3 regions of the Nonomuraea sp. B19D2 genome follow, and region 3 is predicted to be linked to each of the others. Evidence: riboswitches for the same ligand, from Rfam matches in the RefSeq annotation. Region 3 holds a riboswitch; each other region holds the start of a gene.
The links. Region 3 has a riboswitch for cyclic di-AMP ahead of ABN273_RS57830 (coiled-coil domain-containing protein). Riboswitches for the same ligand answer to the same signal wherever they lie in the genome.
Positions count from the first base shown of each region.

Region 1: it holds a riboswitch for cyclic di-AMP, as region 3 does, so the genes downstream of both, ABN273_RS46780 (glycoside hydrolase family 25 protein) here and ABN273_RS57830 (coiled-coil domain-containing protein) in region 3, are expected to answer to the same signal.
Region 2: it holds a riboswitch for cyclic di-AMP, as region 3 does, so the genes downstream of both, ABN273_RS18835 (CHAP domain-containing protein) here and ABN273_RS57830 (coiled-coil domain-containing protein) in region 3, are expected to answer to the same signal.

Region 1 covers NZ_JBEFAK010000043.1:82,523-89,357, forward strand. The annotation lists gene ABN273_RS46755 (M14 family zinc carboxypeptidase) at 1-704, opposite strand, end outside; gene ABN273_RS46760 (TetR/AcrR family transcriptional regulator) at 737-1,345, shown strand; gene ABN273_RS46765 (hypothetical protein) at 1,477-1,647, shown strand; gene ABN273_RS46770 (RNA polymerase sigma factor) at 1,978-2,562, shown strand; gene ABN273_RS46775 (CU044_5270 family protein) at 2,559-3,611, shown strand; gene ABN273_RS46780 (glycoside hydrolase family 25 protein) at 4,114-4,890, opposite strand; cyclic di-AMP (ydaO/yuaA leader) riboswitch at 4,903-5,045, opposite strand; gene ABN273_RS46785 (AAA family ATPase) at 5,433-6,835, shown strand, end outside.
Region 2 covers NZ_JBEFAK010000009.1:99,556-106,390, forward strand. The annotation lists gene ABN273_RS18820 (hypothetical protein) at 1-391, opposite strand, end outside; gene ABN273_RS18825 (aldo/keto reductase) at 490-1,311, shown strand; gene ABN273_RS18830 (Gfo/Idh/MocA family protein) at 1,331-2,284, shown strand; cyclic di-AMP (ydaO/yuaA leader) riboswitch at 2,399-2,536, shown strand; gene ABN273_RS18835 (CHAP domain-containing protein) at 2,549-3,220, shown strand; gene ABN273_RS18840 (YoaK family protein) at 3,382-4,077, shown strand; gene ABN273_RS18845 (alpha/beta fold hydrolase) at 4,089-4,901, opposite strand; gene ABN273_RS18850 (LysR family transcriptional regulator) at 4,960-5,823, shown strand; gene ABN273_RS18855 (MDR family MFS transporter) at 5,813-6,835, opposite strand, start outside.
Region 3 covers NZ_JBEFAK010000093.1:1,871-8,705, reverse strand. The annotation lists gene ABN273_RS57855 (ATP-binding protein) at 201-677, shown strand; gene ABN273_RS57850 (DinB family protein) at 699-1,199, opposite strand; gene ABN273_RS57845 (YceI family protein) at 1,345-1,890, shown strand; gene ABN273_RS57840 (hypothetical protein) at 1,926-2,195, shown strand; gene ABN273_RS57835 (GDSL-type esterase/lipase family protein) at 2,174-2,491, shown strand; gene ABN273_RS57830 (coiled-coil domain-containing protein) at 2,570-3,526, opposite strand; cyclic di-AMP (ydaO/yuaA leader) riboswitch at 3,532-3,672, opposite strand; gene galT (galactose-1-phosphate uridylyltransferase) at 3,737-4,816, opposite strand; gene ABN273_RS57820 (DeoR/GlpR family DNA-binding transcription regulator) at 4,813-5,592, opposite strand; gene ABN273_RS60180 (50S ribosomal protein bL37) at 5,624-5,803, shown strand; gene ABN273_RS57815 (nucleoside/nucleotide kinase family protein) at 5,852-6,487, opposite strand; gene ABN273_RS57810 (alpha/beta fold hydrolase) at 6,490-6,835, opposite strand, start outside.

The DNA.
Region 1 (6,835 bases), on a different contig from region 3:
GGCGGGGTCAAGTAGACGGCGGGGACGATCGGCGTGGCGCCAGGCAGTTCCGGCTCACCGTGATGCAGCGGGAGGCCTTCCATACCAGGCAAGGCGGCCAGTTGCTCGGCGAGCGCCAGGTCTTCACGGTTGATGTAGAAGAACGCGCCCTGGTACTCACCGTTGTGCAGGGAGTAGACCAGCGACGGGCGTACCTCGTCCATGAGACGCATCAGCGCCTGTGTTTCTGGCAACGGGCGGTCGAAGGAGTAGTCCTCGCCGGCCAGCGGGAAGGTCCACTCGACCTGGTCGGCCAGATCGGGGCGGTAGAAGTGCTCGGCGTAGGCGCGGCGGTCGCCGGGGCGGTCGTACCAGCCTTCGTTCAGGCGGGCGCCGTCGGGGTCCGCGCACGCCACGATGTGCCAGCGAAAGCCTGACTCCGCCTGCAGTTGTGGGTGCTGACAGAGCAGTTTGGTCAACGTGAGGGCGGTCAAGGCCCCGACAGGCTCGTTGGGATGCGGCCCAGCGATGACCACCGCGTCGGCTGGGCCGTCGCCGACCGTCACGGCATGCAGCGGGTCGCCCAGCCGCGAGGTGCCGATGCGGCGCGGCCGGACCAGGCCGGGATGGGCGGCGGCCAGCTCCTCCAGCTCGGCCTGGAGCGCGTCGACGGATGGGAACGCGGCACACTCAGGGACGCGGCTCATGTACTCGGCAACATTCATAATGGGATTACGGTAATAATAGGACTATGAGAATGACAAGGGCTGAGGCCAAGGCGCACAACCGGCGGGCTCTGCTGGAGGCCGCGCGCCTGATCGTCGCCCGCGACGGCCACCGGGCCAAGCTGGAGGAGATCGCCGAGCAGGCCGAGCTGACCACCGGCGCCGTCTACTCGCTGTTCGGCAACAAGAACGGACTGCTCGTCGCCCTGGTCACCGACTACCTCACCCCGCACTACGACGGCATCGAGCAGGCCGTCCCCGCTGGCATGGGCCTCGGCGAGGCGGTGGAGATCTTCGCCCGCCACTACCGCCGCCTGTGCGACGACCCCGACGCGCTGCGCCACCTGTCGTTCGAGATCAGCCTGCAGGACCTGGCCCTGCGCGACCCCGAACTGGCGCCCAAACTTGCCGCCTCCGTCCGGGCACACGTAGAACGCCTGACCGCGCTGCTGTCCGGCAGACTCCACCACGGGAACGCACTCACACCTGGCCAGGCGCAACGCCTGGCCACGGCGCTGCGCGCGCTCATGGTCGGCCTCAGCCAGAGCGTCATCCTCGGCCTAGCCGACGCCGCCCCCGAGGACTATTTCGCCGCCACCGCCCGCGCCCTGATCACCCCGGACGTACTCGGACCGCCCTGACTGCCCTGCTCGAAGCACAGGCAGCGGTCCGACGTAGCCGTACCACCGATCACGCCGGCGGCTTGCACTCTGTCTTCGTCCCCGACAACGGCCCCGCCGGTGGCAGCGCCCGACTCGGGCAGTGCCGCGCAGTGCTGTTCACTCTCGGTCCGGCGATCGCGATCGCGGAACTGGGCGGCGATGGCATCTGGATCCTCACTCTGCAGGGCGGCGCGATCGGCGTGATGGCCGGCTCGATGGCGGCCGCGCGCCTCCGCACCCGACGTCCGATTCTGCTCGGCAATCTCGCCGTGGCCATCTAACGCGGTACCACTGATCCTGTTCGCTGTTGCCCCACCGGCCCCCGTCGTGGTCGTCGGCCACACCATCGCCATGGTCGCGCTAGGCATAGCGGAAGGCACGTTGACCAGCTCTCGCAGCATAGTGCGAGGAGCCAGGCGCTCCCGTCCTGTCCCTGCGGAGTCGGCTGTGCAGGGCAGCTGCGGCATCTGGTCGCGGGCCGTCGCGTCCGCCCTCGGGCCGGCGGAAGCCGCGTGCAGAAGATCAGGTGTAGAAATGATCTGCTGGGTGTGAATACAAATCAGGGGAACAGCGAAATAGGCGTGTCCATGGTTCTTCCCCGAAGGGCAGGCATGCCAGCTCCCCCTCCGCAGTCGGCTCCGCCAACCGCCGAGACCGACGCACAGCTCATCGAGGTGTCACTACGCCATCCTGAGCGGTTCGGTGCGCTGTTCGACCGGCACCACGAGGCCATCCACCGCTACGTGCACCTCCGTCTCGGAGAATCGGCGGCGGACGACATCGCCGCAGAGACGTTCCTGCGGGCCTTTCGCGGCCGTACCCGCTACGACTTATCCCGGCCCGATGCCCGCGCCTGGCTGTACGGCATCGCCTCCAATCTGGTGGACGCTCACCGGCGCGCCGAGGCCCGCAGGTACCGCGCCCTGGCCAGAAGTGCCGAGGTCACCGACGTCGTGAGCCACGACGAGCGTGTGGTCCAGCGGGTGTCCGCCGCCGTCATGCAGCCGCGCCTGGCCGCCGGTCTGGCCGCGCTCTCGCCCGGTGACCGGACCGTGCTGCTGCTGGTGGCCTGCGCCCAGCTCACCTACGAGGAGATCGCCGAGGCGCTCGGCGTCCCGCGCGGCACCGTCGGCTCGCGGCTCAACCGGGCCCGCAGGAAACTCCGCACGTCCATCACCATCGAGGAGCCGTCATGACCGATGACCTGCAGGAGATCAAGACGTTCCACGACACGCTGCCCGGCCCCTCCGCCACGGCCACCGCCAAGGCGAAGGACTTGCTCGCAGCCGAGGCGGTGGCGGAACGAACGCCTCGTACCGGCTCTGGCAAGCACCGCCTCCTGCTCCGGATGGCCGCGGTCGGCCTGGCGGCAGCCGTCGCCGCAGTCGCCTTCCTGACCGGTGCTGACGGCGGTGCGACCCCGGCCAACGCGGCGGAACTGCTCCAGGAGGCGGCCACGGCCGCCGGCCAGCAACAAGCGCCACAGCCGGGCCAGATCCTCTACGTCAACCGCACGGAACAGACCTGGATGACCGTATGGGGTCGCGACAGCCGTTCTGAGGTCACTCAGGAGATCAACCGCGAGTACTGGATTCCCGCCGCCGACCCCGACGGCGCGCTGGCCCGCCTCACCTACGGCAAGCTGCGCACGCACACCGGCCAGGCCCCGACCAGTATGGAGACCCCGGGCACAGTCGAGTTCCAGCGCGCCGGGCCGTGCACCGTGAACGTGCTCTCACCGACCAGTAAAGGCAACCTGCCCGCCGACCCGGACCAGTTGCTCGCCCGGATTCGCGCGGACGCCGTTGCCTCGGTCAGGAACGAACGGCCCGAGCCCGGCACGGCACCGCCCAGCAAGGATCAGATCGAGCGGCTCGTCGAGCACACGGTGGTGAGCCGTCTCGTCACCCTGGCCGGAAACCCCTTCCCCGGTCCCGGCCTGCGTGCGGCGGTGCTCGGCGCGCTGTCCAAGATACCCACCGCCACCATGCGCACCGACCTCACCGACCTGGCCGGGCGACAGGGCGTCGGCGCCTCGATCAGATATCAGGGCCCAGACGGATGGCAGCGCGCCGAATTGATCTTCGAACCCGGCACCTACCGTTTCCTCGGCTCGCGACACCTGTCGGAGCCGCCGCGCGGTGGCACGGAGGTACTCCGCTACGCCAGCGCAGTACTGGAAACCAAGATCGTCAAGTCCATGCCGAAGATCCCAGCCGACGCTCCCGAAGCGGTGACCTGCTAAAGCACCAAACGCCGCGGTCATCGGCGACCAGGAGGAGGTCGTCCAGGACGGCCGGGACGGGACACCGACGCCGTCAGCGATGGTGTCGGTCGAGTCGGTGGTGACGGGCGGACGCCCCGCCGCCGAGGGCGATCAGGACGGCGTCGAACGGCGGCACGGTGTCCACGAGTTCCAGGCCGCGGGCGCGAAGCGGGATGCCACGACGGTGACGTCGAGCCCCCGGCCGCGACCGGACCAGGCGAGGGCTTGGCCAGGGTTGCCGGCGCTGGCGCACACCACAGTCGGCGCAGCGCAGCAGCGGCCGGCGCTTATCCATTTGGGGGAACGCGCGGCGACCCGGTCAAGGGCATGCGCCGTCGGCCTGCGGGCCTGGGGGCGCCGCCGCCCGTGACCGGCTCCAGGCCGCATGTGCGGCCGGTGGATCGCTGGAGGGGCAGGTGCGGCGGCGCGGGAGTCGCCGGTGACGACCGGCGGACGAGGCTGGTCCCTTTCCTTGCGCTGCTCAGACAGCGCGGCGGCCCAGGCCGCGCAACTGGTCGGCGGTCAGCGCGGAGACGTTCTGGTCGATGGGGGACTCGGTGTACTGGTGGATGGTCCAGGACTTCCAGTCGGCGGGCGGGGTGACCGCTCCCTTGGCCTTGCTGTAGTGGGCGACCCACAGGGGGTATTCGGCCAGGCCCTTGCCGTAGGCGTTGGCGAAGTTCCAGCCGCTGTAGAACATCGGGGTGATTCCGGTCTTGGTCTTCACGTACGACAGCCACGTCTTGGCCCAGGCGTTGACCTCGGCGACGGACTCGCCGTCGGTGGTCTCCAGGTCGAGGACCAGCAGGTCGCCGGGCTTGGCGGGCTGCGAGTTCACCGCGGACAGGAAGTGCTCGGCCTCCGCGATGGGGTCGTTGCCGGGGTGGCCGTAGTGGTAGGCCCCGCGGACGATGCCCTTCTTGCCCAGCTCGCGCCAGTGCCTGGCGAAGGAGGCATCGCGGAAGCTCGTGCCTTCCGTCGCCTTGATGATGCCGAACTGGGCCTCGCTGGCATTCCAGTCGTACAGGGGCTCGTAGTTGGAGATGTCCAGACCGTAGGTGAGAGGTCCGCTCTCAGGGTGGGCTTCGTGTGCCGGGGCGTGGCTGGTGGCCGATGCGAGCGCCGTGGTGGCCACGCCCGCGATGACGGTGGTTCCGGCGAGGATGGCACCGGCGACGGCGAAGCTGAGGCGCTTGGTGTGGGGATCGAGGCGATTCTTGAGGGTGTGGGCGATTGCGGCAAGCCGAGGCTCGGGCATGACGACATTGACTCCTTGCTTCCATGCCGCCTACCGGGTTAGCTGACGGGTTCGGGCCTGGAAGTGCCCTACGGGCGCAGCCTGGGCTGGCGTCCGATTCACCCCAAAAGGTGGGTCCCCGGCTCCGCGAGGCGCGGATTCGGCGGCCGTACACCGCCCCGGAGGGCAGCGGACGGTCCGGTCAATCAAGCGGCAACGATGCGGCGAAAGGTCGTCACATCTGTGTCGCGATGAGGCAAAAGATAGACATATGTCCGTAGATAACGCAAATAGGGCAAATTGGATTCGCGGGTGCCGGCCGCTGAACTGCACTGAAGTGCCGTGCCTGTAGGGGTTGTGGGACTTGGTAAAAATTTGGTGGCCCGCCGACACGGATGGGGCGAATTATCCCGGCGTTCCTCTTGTGAACATGCGTCATTCCACGGGCCAGGGTGATGCGGTTGGCGCCATGAGACCCGTCTCCCCGCCGCATCGGCGAGGTCGCCGGTCTTGGGGGTACGCCCGCGTTGTTCACAGGTGCCGGTGCTTTCTATGCTCGGCGTGTGCTGGGAAGAGACGACGAGAGCGAACTGCTCGAGTCGTTGCTGCGGCACGCCGCAGAGGGACGCGGCGGCGGGGTGATACTGCACGGCGAGCCCGGGGTCGGGAAGACCGCGCTGCTGTCACACACGTTGGAGCAGGCCGCCGGGTTCCGGGTGCTTCGCGCGGTCGGTGTCGCGCCGGAGGCCGAGCTCGCGTACGCGACGCTGCATCAGCTCCTGCTCCCCGTGCTCGGGCGTGCCCACGAGCTGCCGGGCCCGCAGGCGCAGGCCCTGCGCGTCCTGTTCGGGCGCGCGTACGGCGCGCCACCCGATCCGTTCCTGGTGGGTCTGTCGACCCTGTCGCTGCTGTCCCTGACGGCCGGCGAGAAGCCGGTGTTGTGCGTGATCGACGACGCGCACTGGGCGGATCGGCCGACGCTGAAGACCATGGCGTTCGTGGCCCGCCGGCTGGACGACGAGCCCGTCGCCCTGGCGCTGGCCGCGCGCGCCGACGAGGGCCACAGCACCGACCTGCCGGACCTGCGCCGCATCCCGCTCATGGGGCTCAAGCCCGAAGCGGCCAGGGCGCTGCTGGCCGAGCGCGCAGGGGGGCGGCGGCTCAGCGAGGGCGAGCAGGACCGCCTGCTGGCCGTCACTGAGGGGAACCCCCTGGCCCTGCTCGAGCTTGCCGGAAGCAGGATCCCGCCGGAGGGGACGCCGGAGCCGCCGGCCATGACCGATCGGCTGCAGCGGTCGTTCCTGGACAGGATCCGAGCGCGGCACGTCGAATCATTGCCGCTGCTCCAGCTGATCGCCGCCGACGGCTCGGGCAGCGTCGAGACCATCGAGAAGGCGGCCACGTCCCTGGGGCTCGCCACCGACCCGCTGCACCGGGCCGAGCTCGACGAGATCCTTACCTACGACGGGACGCGGCTGGTGTTCCGGCATCCGCTGATCCGATCCGCGGTCTACCACAGCGCCACGGGCAACCGGCGCGGCGCGATCCACCGTGCCCTCGCCGCGGCCTTCGACGCCCCGGCCGACCAGCACCGCCATGCCTGGCACCTCGGGCAGGCCGCTGTCGGGCCCGACGAGCACGCCGCCGACCAGCTCGAGCGCTCGGCCGAACAGGCGGCCCTGCGCGGGGGCCCGGCCGCGGCCATGGCCGCGCTGTCGCGGGCGGCCGACCTCACGATTGACGGCCCGCGTAGGGGACGGCGGCTGTGGAGCGCCGCGCACGCCGCCGCCCAGGGCGGGTTCACCGCCGCGGCTGTCGAGCTGCTGGACCGCGCTGAGCGCGAGACCTCCCTGGACGAGACGGACCGGATCGCCGTGGCCGTCATGCGGGCCGTCGTGGCCGAGTTCGCCGGCTCCCCGGAGGACGCGATGGACCTCATCAAGCCCTGGATCCCGCGCGCGCTGCG
Region 2 (6,835 bases), on a different contig from region 3:
CGGAGCGCAGCCCGGTCGGCTGGGCCCTGGCCCGCAGCAGCGGCCGGTACGGCCCCGCGGCCAGCAGCTCGAGCAGCCGGAGGGTGGCCAGGCCGTCGTCCACGATCACGATGCGGCCGGGACGCGAGGTCAGCCAGCGCAGCTGCACCCTGCCGGAGAAGGCGTCGCCGACGGCCTGCACGCGCCTGGGCATGCGTTCGCGCGGCTCGGCCAGCTCCAGGCCGTCGGGCAGCCCGAGAGACCTCAGCTCCCGGCGCGTGGCCTTCAGCGGCCGCAGGCCCGAGCGCGGCACGACGACCGTCCGGGGGCCCAGCAGCCCCGCGAAGTGGGCCTCGACGGCGCACAGCATCTGGAGCGGGGACTCCACCCAGGCCGACGCCTGTTCGACCACTCCTGCTCCTCCCAGCCGGGTGATGGCCCGTTCACGACCGCTTCAAGCTAGCCCCGCCGCCTTAAGCCCCCAGAAACGCGACGTGAACAATGGACGGTATGAACTCGCTCTTGCTCAACACCGACGGCGTGCACATCCCGCAGCTCGGCTACGGCGTCTGGCAGGTCCCCGCCGAAGAGGCCGCGCAGGCCGTCACGACCGCGCTGAAGGCCGGCTACCGGCACGTCGACACCGCCTCCGCGTACGACAACGAGGAGGGCGTCGGCCAGGCCGTGCGCGAATCGGAGCTGCCGCGCAGGAAGGTCTTCGTCACCACCAAGCTGTGGAACGCCGACCACGGACGCGCCGAGGCGGCCTTCGAGGAGTCCCTGGCCCGGCTCGGCCTCGACTACATCGACCTTTTCCTCATCCACTGGCCGGTGCCGCAGCAGGACAAGTACGTGCAGGCGTGGAAGGCGATGGAAAAGATCTACCGTGACGGGCGGGCCAAGGCCATCGGCACCTCCAACTTCACGATCGCCACCCTGACCCGGCTGATGAACGAGACCGACATCGTCCCGTCGATCAACCAGATCGAGCTCCACCCGTACCTGCAGCAGCGCGAGATGCGCGCCTTCCACGAGGCCAACGGCATCCTCACGGAGGCGTGGAGCCCTCTGGGCCAGGGCCAGGGACTGCTCGACGACCCGGCGCTGGCCGTGCTGTCCGGCAAGTACGGCAAGACGCCCGCGCAGATCGTGCTCCGCTGGCACCTGCAGCTGGGCAACGTCGTCATCCCCAAGTCCGTGACCCCGTCGCGGATCGCCGAGAACATCGGCGTGTTCGACTTCATCCTCGATCCCGAGGACATGGCCGCCATCGGCGCGCTGAACAGGGGCCGGCGCTTCGGCCCCGATCCCGACACGTTCAACATGACGTGATTCGTCTACGATCTCCCACGTGCGGGATTTTGCGTGGGGCATCGCGGCGACAGGCGGTATAGCGCGGACCGTGGGAGCGGCCATCGTGGCCGAGCCCGGAATGCGGGTGGCCGCCGTCGGGTCCAGGGACTTAGGACGGGCGCAGGCGCTGGCCGCCACTTTGGGCGCGGAGTCGGCGTACGGCTCCTATGAGCAGATGTGCGCCGATCCGGCCGTGGACGCCGTCTACGTCGCGACGCCGCACGCCCAGCATCTGCAGGTGGCCGAGGCCGCCATCGCCGCGGGCAAGGCCGTGCTGTGCGAGAAGCCGCTGGCCGCCACCGTGGACGACGCGGAGAAGATGGTGCGGCTGGCCCGTGAGGCAGGCGTGTTCCTCATGGAAGCGATGTGGATGCGCTTCAACCCCCTCATCCAGAAGATCGCGGCCGACGAGCGCTTCGGCGACATCCGCTCCGTGCAAGCCTCCTTCGGCTTTGCCAAGCCTTACGATCCGGTCCACCGGCTGTGGGCGCCGGAGCTGGGCGGCGGGGCCCTGCTCGACCTCGGGATCTACCCGTTCGGCCTGGCTCAGCTGCTCCTCGGCATGCCCTCCGACCTGCGGATCACCGGCTCCCTTGCGCCCAACGGAGTGGACGCGGAGGCCGGTGGGATCTTGCTCTACCCCGGCGGCAGGCGGGCTCTCGTAGAAACCTCGTTGCTCGGGAATTACCCGAACCATGCCTGTGTTGTAGGTACTCAGATGCGGGCGGACATCCAGGCACCGTTCTGGGCGCCGCGGCGGATTTTGCTCTCCGGGCCCTCCATGGAGCCGGAGGAGCATGTGCTCGATCCGGCGGACAACGGATACGCCGGAGAGCTCCGCGAAGTCCGCGCCGCGACGGCCGAAGGCAGGACCGAAAGCTCGGTCATGCCGCTTGATGAGTCCCTTGCCATGATGGGGCTCCTGGCCGCGGCCCGGGGGCAACTCGCCTAGCCGGGTCGTTACAAATTTGTAGCCTCTTGCCTTATGCATTACATTTGAGGCATTCTTGAGGCATTCGTCCGGTTTGTCCGGCAATGTCCGACCATCGCGACACATCACAGGACCGTCCTGTGACCGCTGAATCCGCCTTCGGGCGGAACCGGGGACCCACGTCCTTTGGGGTGAATCGGCACTTCGGTGCCGTAGGGCAGCTTCCACGCCCGAACCCGTCAGCTAACCCGGTAAGCGGCATGGAAGCAAGGAGTAACCGCCTCGATGGCCAAGTTCCGCTTTACCGCTGCCACGAAGACCAACATCGCCCGAGCCGTGCTCGGCGCGACCGTACTGGCCTCCGGGCTCGGCGCCCACATGGGCACGGCCGCCGCCACAGAGCAGCAGCCGGCCACCGCGGCCACGCAAGACGACCACGCCAAGTCCAGGGAGACGAAGGTCAACGTCACCGCCTCCCAGGTCCTGGAGCTCGCCAAGTCCCAGGTCGGCATCTCCGAGAACGCCTACGGCGGCGGCACCAAGTTCCAGAAGTGGTACGCCAACTCGCAGCGCGCCGCGGAGACCATCGCCCGTGACGGCGGCAAGCGCGCCGACTACATCAACGCGCCCTGGTGTGCGATGTTCGTCTCCTGGGTCGGCGAGCAGACCGGCGCCCGCCCGCAGGTCGGCTGGGACGCCTGGACCGTCGCCCACGCCAAGTGGTTCCAGGCCAACCACCGCTTCGGCGATGCCGCCAAGCCCGGCGCCGTCGTGTTCTTCTCCTGGAGCGGGAGCAAGAGCCTCGACGACATCAACCACGTCGGGTTCGTCGAGAAGGACAACGGCGACGGCACCATCTCGACCGTCGAAGGCAACACCGGCAACGGCAAGGTCGAGGAGCGCGTCCGTCCGAAGTCCCAGGTCGTCGGCTACGGCTACCCGGAGTACGCCGGCTGACCCGTTTCACCACACGAGCGCGCGTCCCCTCCGGGGGCGCGCGCTCTTCGCATCCCACCATCCTCCAGGGGAAGGGGGTTGGGGCAGCCACGCGCGAACCTCGCCAAGGAGCCGGCCATGAGACCCAGCCCCCGCCCGGGAGCCGAGATCGCGGGACGCCCGTGAGGGGCGGGCTCCGGTGGGTGGCCGACGGGCTGTTCCCCCGCGGCGGGAACCCGCACGGCGTCCTGCCCGCCCTGCTGATCCTCCTGGCCCTCGTCACCGGCCTCGTGGACGCCATCAGCTTCCTCGGCCTGGGCCGCGTCTTCGTGGCCAACATGACCGGCAACATCGTCTTCCTCGGCTTCGCCCTGGCCGGAGACCAGGAGCTGTCGAAATGGGCCTCCCCCCTGGCCCTCGCGGCCTTCGGGGCGGGCGCCTGGACCGCCGGGCAGGTGACCAGGCGGACGAGCGACGCCCGGCGCGCGTTCGCCGCCGCCACCGCGGCACACGCCCTGCTGGTCGCCGCCGCCCTCACCGTGGCCCTGGTGTCAGGACACCATCACACCGGTGCCAGGGCGGCGCTCATCGGGCTGCTCGCGTACGGCATGGGCCTGCAGAACGCGTCCGTACGCGCGCTGGCGGTCCCCGACCTGGTCACCAACGTCCTCACCACCACCCTCACGGGCCTGGCCGCCGACATCCCGGGCCGGTCGGCCCTGCGCAGGTCCGCGTCCGTCGTGGCGATGTTCCTCGGCGCCCTCACCGGCGCCGCACTCCACCTGCACGTCGGCCCCGCACTCCCGCTGGCCGCCGCCCTGACCCTCCTCGCGGTCGTCGCCGTCGTGGCCCGCAGGCGCACCCGCCGCACGAGCTGAGCCGACGGGGTTCAGGAGAGGAAGAAGTCCGCCAGAGCCCGCGCGACCCCGGCCGGGTCGTTCTCCATCGGGATGTGCCCCGCCCCGGGAATGCGCACGAGTGTGCTGTTCGGGATCTCCGCGACGAAGCGCTCGGCGTACCGGACCTCCTGGAACGTGTCGTCCTCACCCCACACCAGCAGCTTCGGCGTCTCATCCGCCTTCAGCGCGGGGACGAGGTCCAAGGTGTAGCGGCTGTCGGCCGCGCCCGCCAGAGCCATCCACGACCGGCCCACCCGCAGGTCACGCCACGGATCCAGGTAATCGGCCAGCTCCGCCTCGGCGGCGGGCCGGCCCAGCGCGATCGTGACGGCCTTGCGGCGCGCGGCCAGCAACTCCTCCACGGTCGTGGCCGCCACCACGGCGGGATCCCGGTAACGGGCCACCCCGGGCACCGGCCACGAGTCGTACGTGACCGAATTGACCAGAGCCAGCCGCGCCACCTCCGACTCGACCAGCAGGTGCTGCGCGACGGCGCCCCCGATGTCGTGCCCCGCCACCAGCAGCGGCGCCCGCGCACCCACCGCGGCCGCGAACCGCCCTGCCCACGCCGCCAGCGCGGGCACCGCCGCCGTCTCCGCCGTGAGCTCCCCCTCGGAACGCCCCAGCCCCGGCAGATCGACCGCCACAGGCCGCAACCCCGCCGCCGCCAGATCGTCGATCACCGGTTCCCAGACCCGGCTCCAATACGTGCCGTGCAGCAGCAACACCACCGGGCCCCGCTCGCCCGCCGTCAGATAACTGGCCATCCGGCCGTCGACCTCGACCGTCATTCGCTTGGACATGCCATAACCATGATGTTCTGCCCCCCTCATGGTCAAATACCAACTAAGGTATGCCGGTATGACATTGGCGCAGCTCCGGGTGCTCGTCGCGGTCGCCGAGCACGGCGGCTTCACCGCCGCCGCCGACCACACTGGCATGTCCCAGCCCGCCGTCAGCCGCGCCATCGCCACCCTGGAGCGCGAGCTCGGCGCCGCCCTGTTCGTCCGCCACCGCGACGGCATCGCCCTCACCGAGGCCGGCCAGGCAGCACTCGCCCGGGCCCGCGAGACCCTGCGCCACTTCGACCTCATCCGCGCCGACGTGGCCGCCGCCGCCGGCCAGATCACCGGCGAGCTGCGCCTGGCCAGCCTCCCCAGCGCCACCGGCACGCTCATCGCCAGGCTCCTGCGCGCCTTCACCGACCGCTACCCGCAGGTACGGGTCCGCCTGTTCGAGGGGGTGGACGACGACATCCGCGAATGGCTGCACCGCGGCGCCGCCGAGGTGGGCGTGGTCACCCTCCCCGCCCCCGGCCTGCACACCGTCCACCTCAGCACCCACGACATGGTCGCCGTGCTGCCCGCCGGCCACCCCCTGACCGCCCGCCCGGCCATCGCCCTCGCCGACCTGAGCGGCCGGCCGTTCATCCTCACCACAGCCGGCTGCCGCCCCCTGATCATGGGTGCGGCAATGGCTGCCCAGGTCCGGCTCGACATCGCCTTCGAGGCCGGCGGCCCCGCCGCCATCCTGGAGATGGTGGCCGCGGGGCTGGGCGTCAGCATCGTCCCCACCCTGGGCCTGCCCGCCGACCTGGGCGCCGTCGTCACGCGGCCGCTCGAACCGGCGATGACCCGCTCCTTGGCCCTGGCCGTCCCGTCGGCGGCCGACTGTGCCCCGGCGGCCCGGGCCTTTCTCGACCAGCTGGCCGCCTTTACGTTGTAGATTCCGTACGGAGGGGCACCTCCCGGACAAACCACGCGGCGGCGAACGCGATCATCGCCAGGACCGCGGCCCCTGCCAGCACACCCCGCAGTCCGCCGCTGACCGCCTCGCGCACCGCGTCCCGTACGGCGTCCGGCATCGCGGACACCAGCTCGGGCGTGAGCCCGCCGCCGCCGGCCAGCCGCTCGGCGGTCCCGGCTCCGAGCCGGCCGGCCAGCCCGGCCTCCATCCGGCTGCCGTAGATCGCGCCCAGCAGGGCGATCCCCAGCGATCCGCCGATGGTCCGCAGCAGCGTGACGGTCCCGCCGGCCGCGCCCATGTCGCGCGGCTCGGCGCTGTTCAGGGTGAGCAGCAGGGAGCTCTGCGTGAGCAGTCCCATCCCCACCCCCGCGACCAGCGTGAGCGCGGAGGCCGGCGCCGTCCCCGTGCCCACCCCCAGCCAGGTGAGCACGAGAACGCCGACGACGAGCACGCCGCCGCCGAGGATCGGATATCTGCGGTACCGGCCGTCGCGGCTGATGAGGCGGCCGGTGACAAGCTGCGCCCCGAGCATGCCGAACATCAGCGGCAACAGCAGCATCCCGCCGGCCGTGGGTGAGGCGCCCTGGACGTACTGCATGTACTGCGGCAGGTAGGACATCACAGCCATCATCACCGCGCCGACCAGGAAGCTGAGGACCTGCGCGAGCGCGAAGTTGCGGTCACGGAACAGCCTGGGCGGGATGACCGGCTCCTCGGCTCGCCGCTCGACGCGCACGAACGCCAGCAGTGCCACGGCGGAGACCCCGCCCAGGCCCAGGATCTGCGGCGACGACCAAGCGTACGCGGTGCCGCCCCAGCTCGCCAGCAGCGTCAGGGCCACGATGCAGGCGGTCAGCAGCATCGCGCCGAGGTAGTCGATCCTGGCCCTGACCCGCTCGCTCCTCAGCCGGACCCCGAAGCCCACGACCAGCAGGGCGACGGCACCGACCGGCACGTTCACGTAGAACGTCCACCGCCAGCTCAGCTGGTC
Region 3 (6,835 bases):
CACCACATTGCCGGGTATGACAAGGTCTCAACCTCGTGTCCGATTAGCAGACTAATGCCCCAAAACGCCGCATGCTGCTGCACAATGCAACTGCACGTGCATTTGGGTCTTGCAGCTGCCGCGATCGTGACCCATGATGGCTTAGTGCATATTGGGCCAAACATGCACTGACTCGGGCTGAACGGGGAGGTATCGGCGGCATGGTGGAGGATCCTCTGGCCACTGCCGATGCTTTGCAAATCACCCGCGAGGTGGGCTTCGACCGTCTGCTCATGGGCGGCAAGCCGTACACGACCGCGTGCCCGCTGCCCTTTCAGGCCGACTCCGTGAAGACGGCCAGGGACGTGACCCGCTCGACCCTGCAAAGGTGGGGACTGCACGAACTAAGTGACGACGCCGCACTGGTGGTGTCGGAGCTGGTGACGAACGCGGTCCGCTATGCGATGTACGCGGCCGGGCGGCGCGAGATCGAGCTCTTGCTGATGCGCGTACAGCCGCACGTGCTGCTGGCCGTGGCGGACCCCAGCGACGAGGTGCCGCGCCCCAAGGAGCCGGACTTCGTCTCCGAGAACGGGCGCGGCCTCTACATCGTGGAAACCTACAGCCAGTGCTGGGGCTGGGACCCCCTCGCCCGCGGCGGCAAGGCCGTGTGGGCGCTTTTCCGCACCGAGCATTGATGCCTGAGGGCTAACGGGCCCTCATTCGCCGGTCGCCCCGTCGATACGCTCGCGCAGCAGGTCGGCATGGCCGTTGTGCCTGGCGTACTCCTCGATCACGTGCACGAGGATCCAGCGGTGCGAGCAGTCCTGTCCGTTGCGGTCGCCGACGGCGTCCAGCGACTTGGCCGCCGAGATGGCGCGGGCGCGCTCGACCTCCTCCTCCCAGGTCGCGAAGGCCTCTTTGACGGAGGCGGTGTCCACTTCGTTGAAGTCCGCGTCGTTGTCGCGGTCCTTGTCCCAGAGCTTGGGGATGTCCTCACCGTTCAGCACGCGGCGGAACCAGACGCGCTCGACGTGCGCCAGGTGCCTGACCAGGCCGAGCAGGGACAGCGTCGAGGGCGGGGCTGAACGCAGGCGCAACTGCTCGTCCGGCAGGCCCGCGCATTTGACGGCCAGGGTGCCGCGGTGCCACTCGAGCCAGTTGTTCAGCACGGTCCGCTCGTCGCCGGTGAGGGGCGGGGGGATCCGGGTGTCAGTCATGAGGCCTGACCCTATCTGCGCGGAGCTCCGGCGGTTGAGCCATCGCGTCACCAAGTCATCGCACTGGAAAGTTGCGCGCTGAAATAAACCGATGTACGGTCATGCTCAATCTTCCAGCGCTGAACTATTCGGAGCGGAGCACAGCATGTACCCCAGCGAGCTCACCGGCAGCTACACCATCGACCCCATGCACAGCCGGTTCGGCTTCGTGGCGCGCCACGCGATGGTGACCAAGGTGCGCGGCAGCATCCCCGTCAAGGAAGCCACCGCCCACCTCGATGCCGCCGACCCGGCCGCCTCGCGCGTCCACGTGGTCCTGGACGTGGCCGGTATCCAGTCCGGCAACGACATACGGGACGACCACCTACGCACCGGTGACTTCCTGGACGCCGCCGGCCACCCGGCCATCACCTTCGAATCGACCGACATCAAGCACGTCGGCGGCGACAGCTTCGAGGTCGCCGGCCGGCTGACCATCCGCGGCGTGACCCGGCAGGTCACCATCCCCCTCGACTACACCGGAACCGCGGTGGACGCCCAGGGCCTGACCCGGGTCGGCTTCGAGGGCAGCACGGTGATCAACCGCAAGGACTTCGGCATGACCTACAACGCCGTCCTGGAGACGGGCGGCGTGATGATCTCCGAGAAGATCACCCTCGAGTTCGACCTGTCCGCCGTCAAGAACGCCTGACCGCCTGGCACACAGCCCCGAAAGACGACACCGTCATGCGTACCTTCAAGATCCACGTCCTGACCGCGGCGCTCGCCCTGGCGCTGGCCGCCACCCCCGCCGAAGCCTCGACCCGCCAGTGGAACGCGGCCTGGGGCACCGCGGCCCAGCCCGCCACTGCCGGCACGACCTGGTACGGCCCCAACTGGTCCCGGGACGGCTTCGCCCGGCGATCCCCCGAGACCGTCCGCCAGGTGGTCCGCGTCAGCGCCGGCGGGACCTCCATGCGCGTCAGCTCTCCAACGTGTACGGCACCGCCCCGCTGACCATCGACGGAGCCGCCCACGCCAAAGGCATCAAGGTCGTCGGCGCCACCATCATGCCCATGAAGGGCTCCGCCCTCCCCTACAGCCCCGCGGCCGAGGCCGTTCGCGACCAGGTCAACCGCTGGATCCGAACCAGCGGGGCCTACGACCACGTGGCCGACTTCGACGCCGTCGTCCGGCAGAGCGCCGACCCCGACTCCCTGCGCCCGCAGTACCACTCGGGCGACGGCATCCACCTCAACGACGCCGGCTACGACGCACTCTCCCAGGCCGTCGACCTCGACGACCTGTTGTGAACGAGGCCGGACCAGCGCACGCAGGCGGTGATCGCGGTGAGCCGTTCTGGCGATGATCACGGCAGCTCGGGCTTCCTGCTAGTTCATCGAGATGTGCACGTGGTCGTAGTGGTTCTCGGTGATGCTGCCGCGGTCCGACATGGCCCGCCAGCCCGAACCCATGTTGATGCGCTGCTTCCAGATCACGTACTTGACCCCGAGCTTGTCCTGGTTCTTGAGTGCCCACTCCGCGATGCGGTCGCCCAGGGCGTTGTCGACGGCCGACGGCATCGTCCCGCCGGTGCTCATCATGAAGTCGCAGGCCCGCCCCAGCGGGTGCTCGCCGCTGGAGCCCGAGCGGAAGCAGCCCACCTCGTGCGGCAGCTTGAAGTTCTTCTCCACCTGCGCCTTCATCAGCCGCGTACGGGGCGTGATGTTGTCCGAGCCCGTGGGCAGCTCCGGGGCCCAGCTGCCGTTCGCATTGCGGCCGGGGCCGAACGGCACCAGGTCCTGGAGCTTCTTCTGGATGTCCTTGATGACGTCCTGGGCGTCTTCACGCTGCTCGGCCACGTCTTTGGCGTCCGCGCTGATCTGGGTGGCGAGCGCGGCGGCCGCGTCGGAGGCCTTCTTCTTCTCGTCGCGGGCCTTGGCCACACCGTCCACGACGGCCTGCTGCTCGGCCGTGAGCTGCTCCAGCAGGGCCACGGCGCCGCCGTTGGTGGACAGCAGGAAGGCGGGCACCGAGGGGTCGTGGCTCTGGTAGCGCACCCTGGCGATGTCGGCGACCCGCTGCTCGGCCACCGCCAGCGCCTGCTCCGCGGTGGCCAGGCGGTCCTTGGCGGCCTTGGCGGCCTCCCGCGCCTTGGCCAGCTCGACACGCTTGAGGTTGTACTTCTCGATGAGCTTGTCGACCTTGCTGTTGAGCTGCTTGAGCTGGGCGCGGAGCTCGGCCTCCGACGGCTTGGGCGCCGCCGACGCCGTGGCCGCCGGCAGGATTGCGACGGCCGCGGCGGTGATGAGACCGATGACAAGGCTCACGGGGGACGCAGCCGCCACGTGGATGTTCCTCTCCCTCTGCCGACCGGGTTAGCTGACGGGTTCGGGCGCGGAGGTGCCCTACCGACACGTGGTCGGATTCACCCCAGAACTAGGTGGGTCCCCGGCTCCCGGGCGCCACGCCCGGGATTAGGCGCGCAACGGCCGTTACAGCCGGTGCAAAAGGGATGTTAGTGGTAGATCACGAGTAATGCGACCCTAATTAGAAATCTAATAGTGATCTACTTGTGATCGAATCATACGCGCGGCCTCCTCCGGCAGCACGTCGTTCACGAAAGCGCCCATCGCCGACTCCGAGCCGGCCAGATACTTGAGCTTGCCCGGCGCCCGCCTGATGCTGAACAGCTCCAGGTGCAGGTACGCGAGCTCACGGTCCTGCCGTACGGGCGCCTGGTGCCAGGCCGAGATGTACGGCATCACGACGCCGAACAGGTCGTCGAAGGCCCGCAGCACCGAGGTGTAGAGCGGCGCGAACGCCGAGCGCTCCGCCTCCGACAGCGCGGCCAGGTCGGGCACCTGCCGGTGCGGGTAGATGTGCACCTCGTACGGCCACCGTGCCGCGGCGGGCACGAACGCCGTCCACAGCTCGTTGGCGGCCACCACGCGCGTCCCCTCGGCCCGCTCGGCGGCCAGCACGTCGGCGAACAGGTTGCCCTTCGTGTACCGCTTGGCGGCGGCGAGCTGGAGCTTGGTCCTGGGCGTGACGTACGGGTAGCCGTAGATCTGGCCGTGCGGGTGGGCGAGCGTGATGCCGATCTCCTCGCCCCGGTTCTCGAAGCAGAAGACCTGCTCCACGCCCTCGATCGCGGACAGCTCGGCCGTACGGTCGGCCCACGCCTCCATGACCAGCTCCACCTGGTCGGTGGAGAGCCGGGAGAAGGAGGACGAGTGCTCGGAGGTGAAGCAGACCACCTCACACCGCCCCGCCCCCGGCCGCACCTCGCTCAAGCCACCCGCTTCCGAATAAGTCCCGAAATTTCCGGAGAAGGAGGGAAACCGGTTCTCGAACACCACCACGTCGTAGTCGTGCGCCGGGATCTCCGACGACCGGGTGTCCGACGACGGGCACAGCGGGCACTCGCTCGCCGAGCCCGTCGGCTGGAACGTGCGCGTCTGCCGGTGCCCCGCAATCGCGATCCACTCCTCGGTCAGCGGATCGTAACGCAGCTCGGAGGCCACCGGCCGGGGGTCGAGCGTGCGCCGGTCGATCGCACTCCTGTCGGCGTCGTCCCGCCGGTCGAAGTAGATCAGCTCTCGGCCGTCGGCCAGGTGGGTGATGGTGCGCTTCAAGGCGAGCCCTCCGCGATGATCAGTTCTCCGGCCCGTTCGGCCAGCTCCGTGCGTGCGTCCTCGGGCAGTCCCGCGTCGCTGATGACCACGTCGGCCTCGCTCAGCTCGGCGATCGTGCTGATGCCGACCGTGTTCCACTTGGTGTGGTCGGCGGGGATGACCAGCCTGGTGGCGGCCGCCACCAGCTCTCTGTCGGTCTCCGACTCCAGCAGATTGGGCGTGGTGAACCCGGCCCGCACGCTCATCCCGTGCACGCCGAGGAAGAGCGTGTCCACGTGCAGGCGGCGGATCGCGGCCACGGCCACCGGGCCCACCAGGGCGTCGGACGGCGTGCGTACGCCGCCGGTCAGCACGACCGTGCGGTCGGAACGCGGGTTCCGGTGGAAGACCTCGGCGACGGGGATCGAGTTGGTGATCACCGTCAGCTCGGGTACGCCGATCAGGTGGCGGGCCAGCGCCCACGTGGTGGTCCCCGCCGAGAGCGCCACGGCCGTGCCCGGCCTGACGAGGCCGGCCGCGCACCGCGCGATGGCCTCCTTCTCCTGCTGCTGGCGGGCCGACTTGGCGGTGAAGCCCGGCTCCTCGGTCGAGCCGGGACCGAGGGCGGTGGCGCCGCCGTGCACCTTCTCCAGCAGCCCGCGCTCGGCCAGCACCTCGAGGTCGCGGCGGATCGTCATGTCGGATACGCCGAGCTCGCGAACGAGGTCCGCGACCCGGACGCCGCCGTTGCTGCGCACGCGTTCGAGGATCGTCTGCTGACGCTGCTGTGCGAGCACACCTGCTCCTTCCAACAGATTCCACCAAATTATGACATGGAATTGTTGGGGAATGTTAGTTCGCGTGGTGCGCTTGCGCTGGTCAGGGCAGGCGGGAGACGCTCTGGTTCCGGCCGATCATCGGAGGCGAGCTATGGCCAGGCGCTCACGCAAAGGCAAGGCACGCAAGAAGAAAAAGGCTAACCACGGCAAGCGCCCGACGGCGCGTTGATCGGGTGGCCGCCTTTCCCGGCGGCCACCCCGCCTTTGTCTGCGCCGCTCACGCGCCGCCGTCCGGCGTCAGCCGCACGGCGAGCCGGTCCGGGTGATCGGCCCTGACCACGACGTCGGCGGCCTCCTGAGGCCGCGCCTCCCGCTCGTACCGCTCGTACGCGGGCAGCCGCCACAGCTCGTCCTCGGGCGTCCCGCGCGCCAGCGCCCCCGCCGACAGCCACACGTGCACACTCGCCTCGACCGCCAGCCCCCGCCCGAGCAGCAGCGTCCCGTCGACGATCAGCACCCCTCCGAGGGGCAGCTCCTGGTACGGCGCCCGGTACGCCCGATCGACGCGGCTGTCCCAGAGCCGCGGCAACACCTGCCCCGAGCCGCCCGGGTCCAGGGGCTCGAGAACCTCCCTCGTGAGCGCCTTGGCGTCGAGCCAGTCCTCGTAGAAGGCGTCCGGGTCGGTCCTGCCGTGCTCAAGCCGCAGCGACGCCGGCCGCAGGAAGTCGCCCGCCGACACCCGCAGCACGGGCCGCCCGCGCAGCCGCAGCGGCGCGACGAGCTCGTCGGCCAACGTCTCGGGACGCGCGGCCGGCGCGCCGTCCACGGCAACCCGGACCCACCCCTGCCGCGCGGCGACCCTTTCCGCCAGTTCCTCGACGAGGGAGTCGCGGGAGATCGCTCGCCAGCGCATGCCTAAGCGCGCAGCCCCGCCACGAACCGGTGCATGGCCTCCGTCACATCCGTGAGCACCTGGGCCGAGGCGACCGGATCCCCGAAGATCTCCATGCCGTGGTCGGCGTCCGGGACCTCGAGGTACGGGTGCCCCAGGCCCCGCGCGACCGCACCGTCCCACGATTTGTCGGCCGCCCCGCCGACCAGCAGCGTCGGAGCCTCGCTCCGCCGCAGCGCCCTGCTGACGGACTCCATGGTGAGCAACGGGGTGAGCCAGATGGCGGGCAGGCCCCGTTCCGCGGCGAAGGGTGCGGCGAGCGTGCCGAGCGACTTGCCCACCAGCAGCACCTGACCCGCGCTCTCCGCC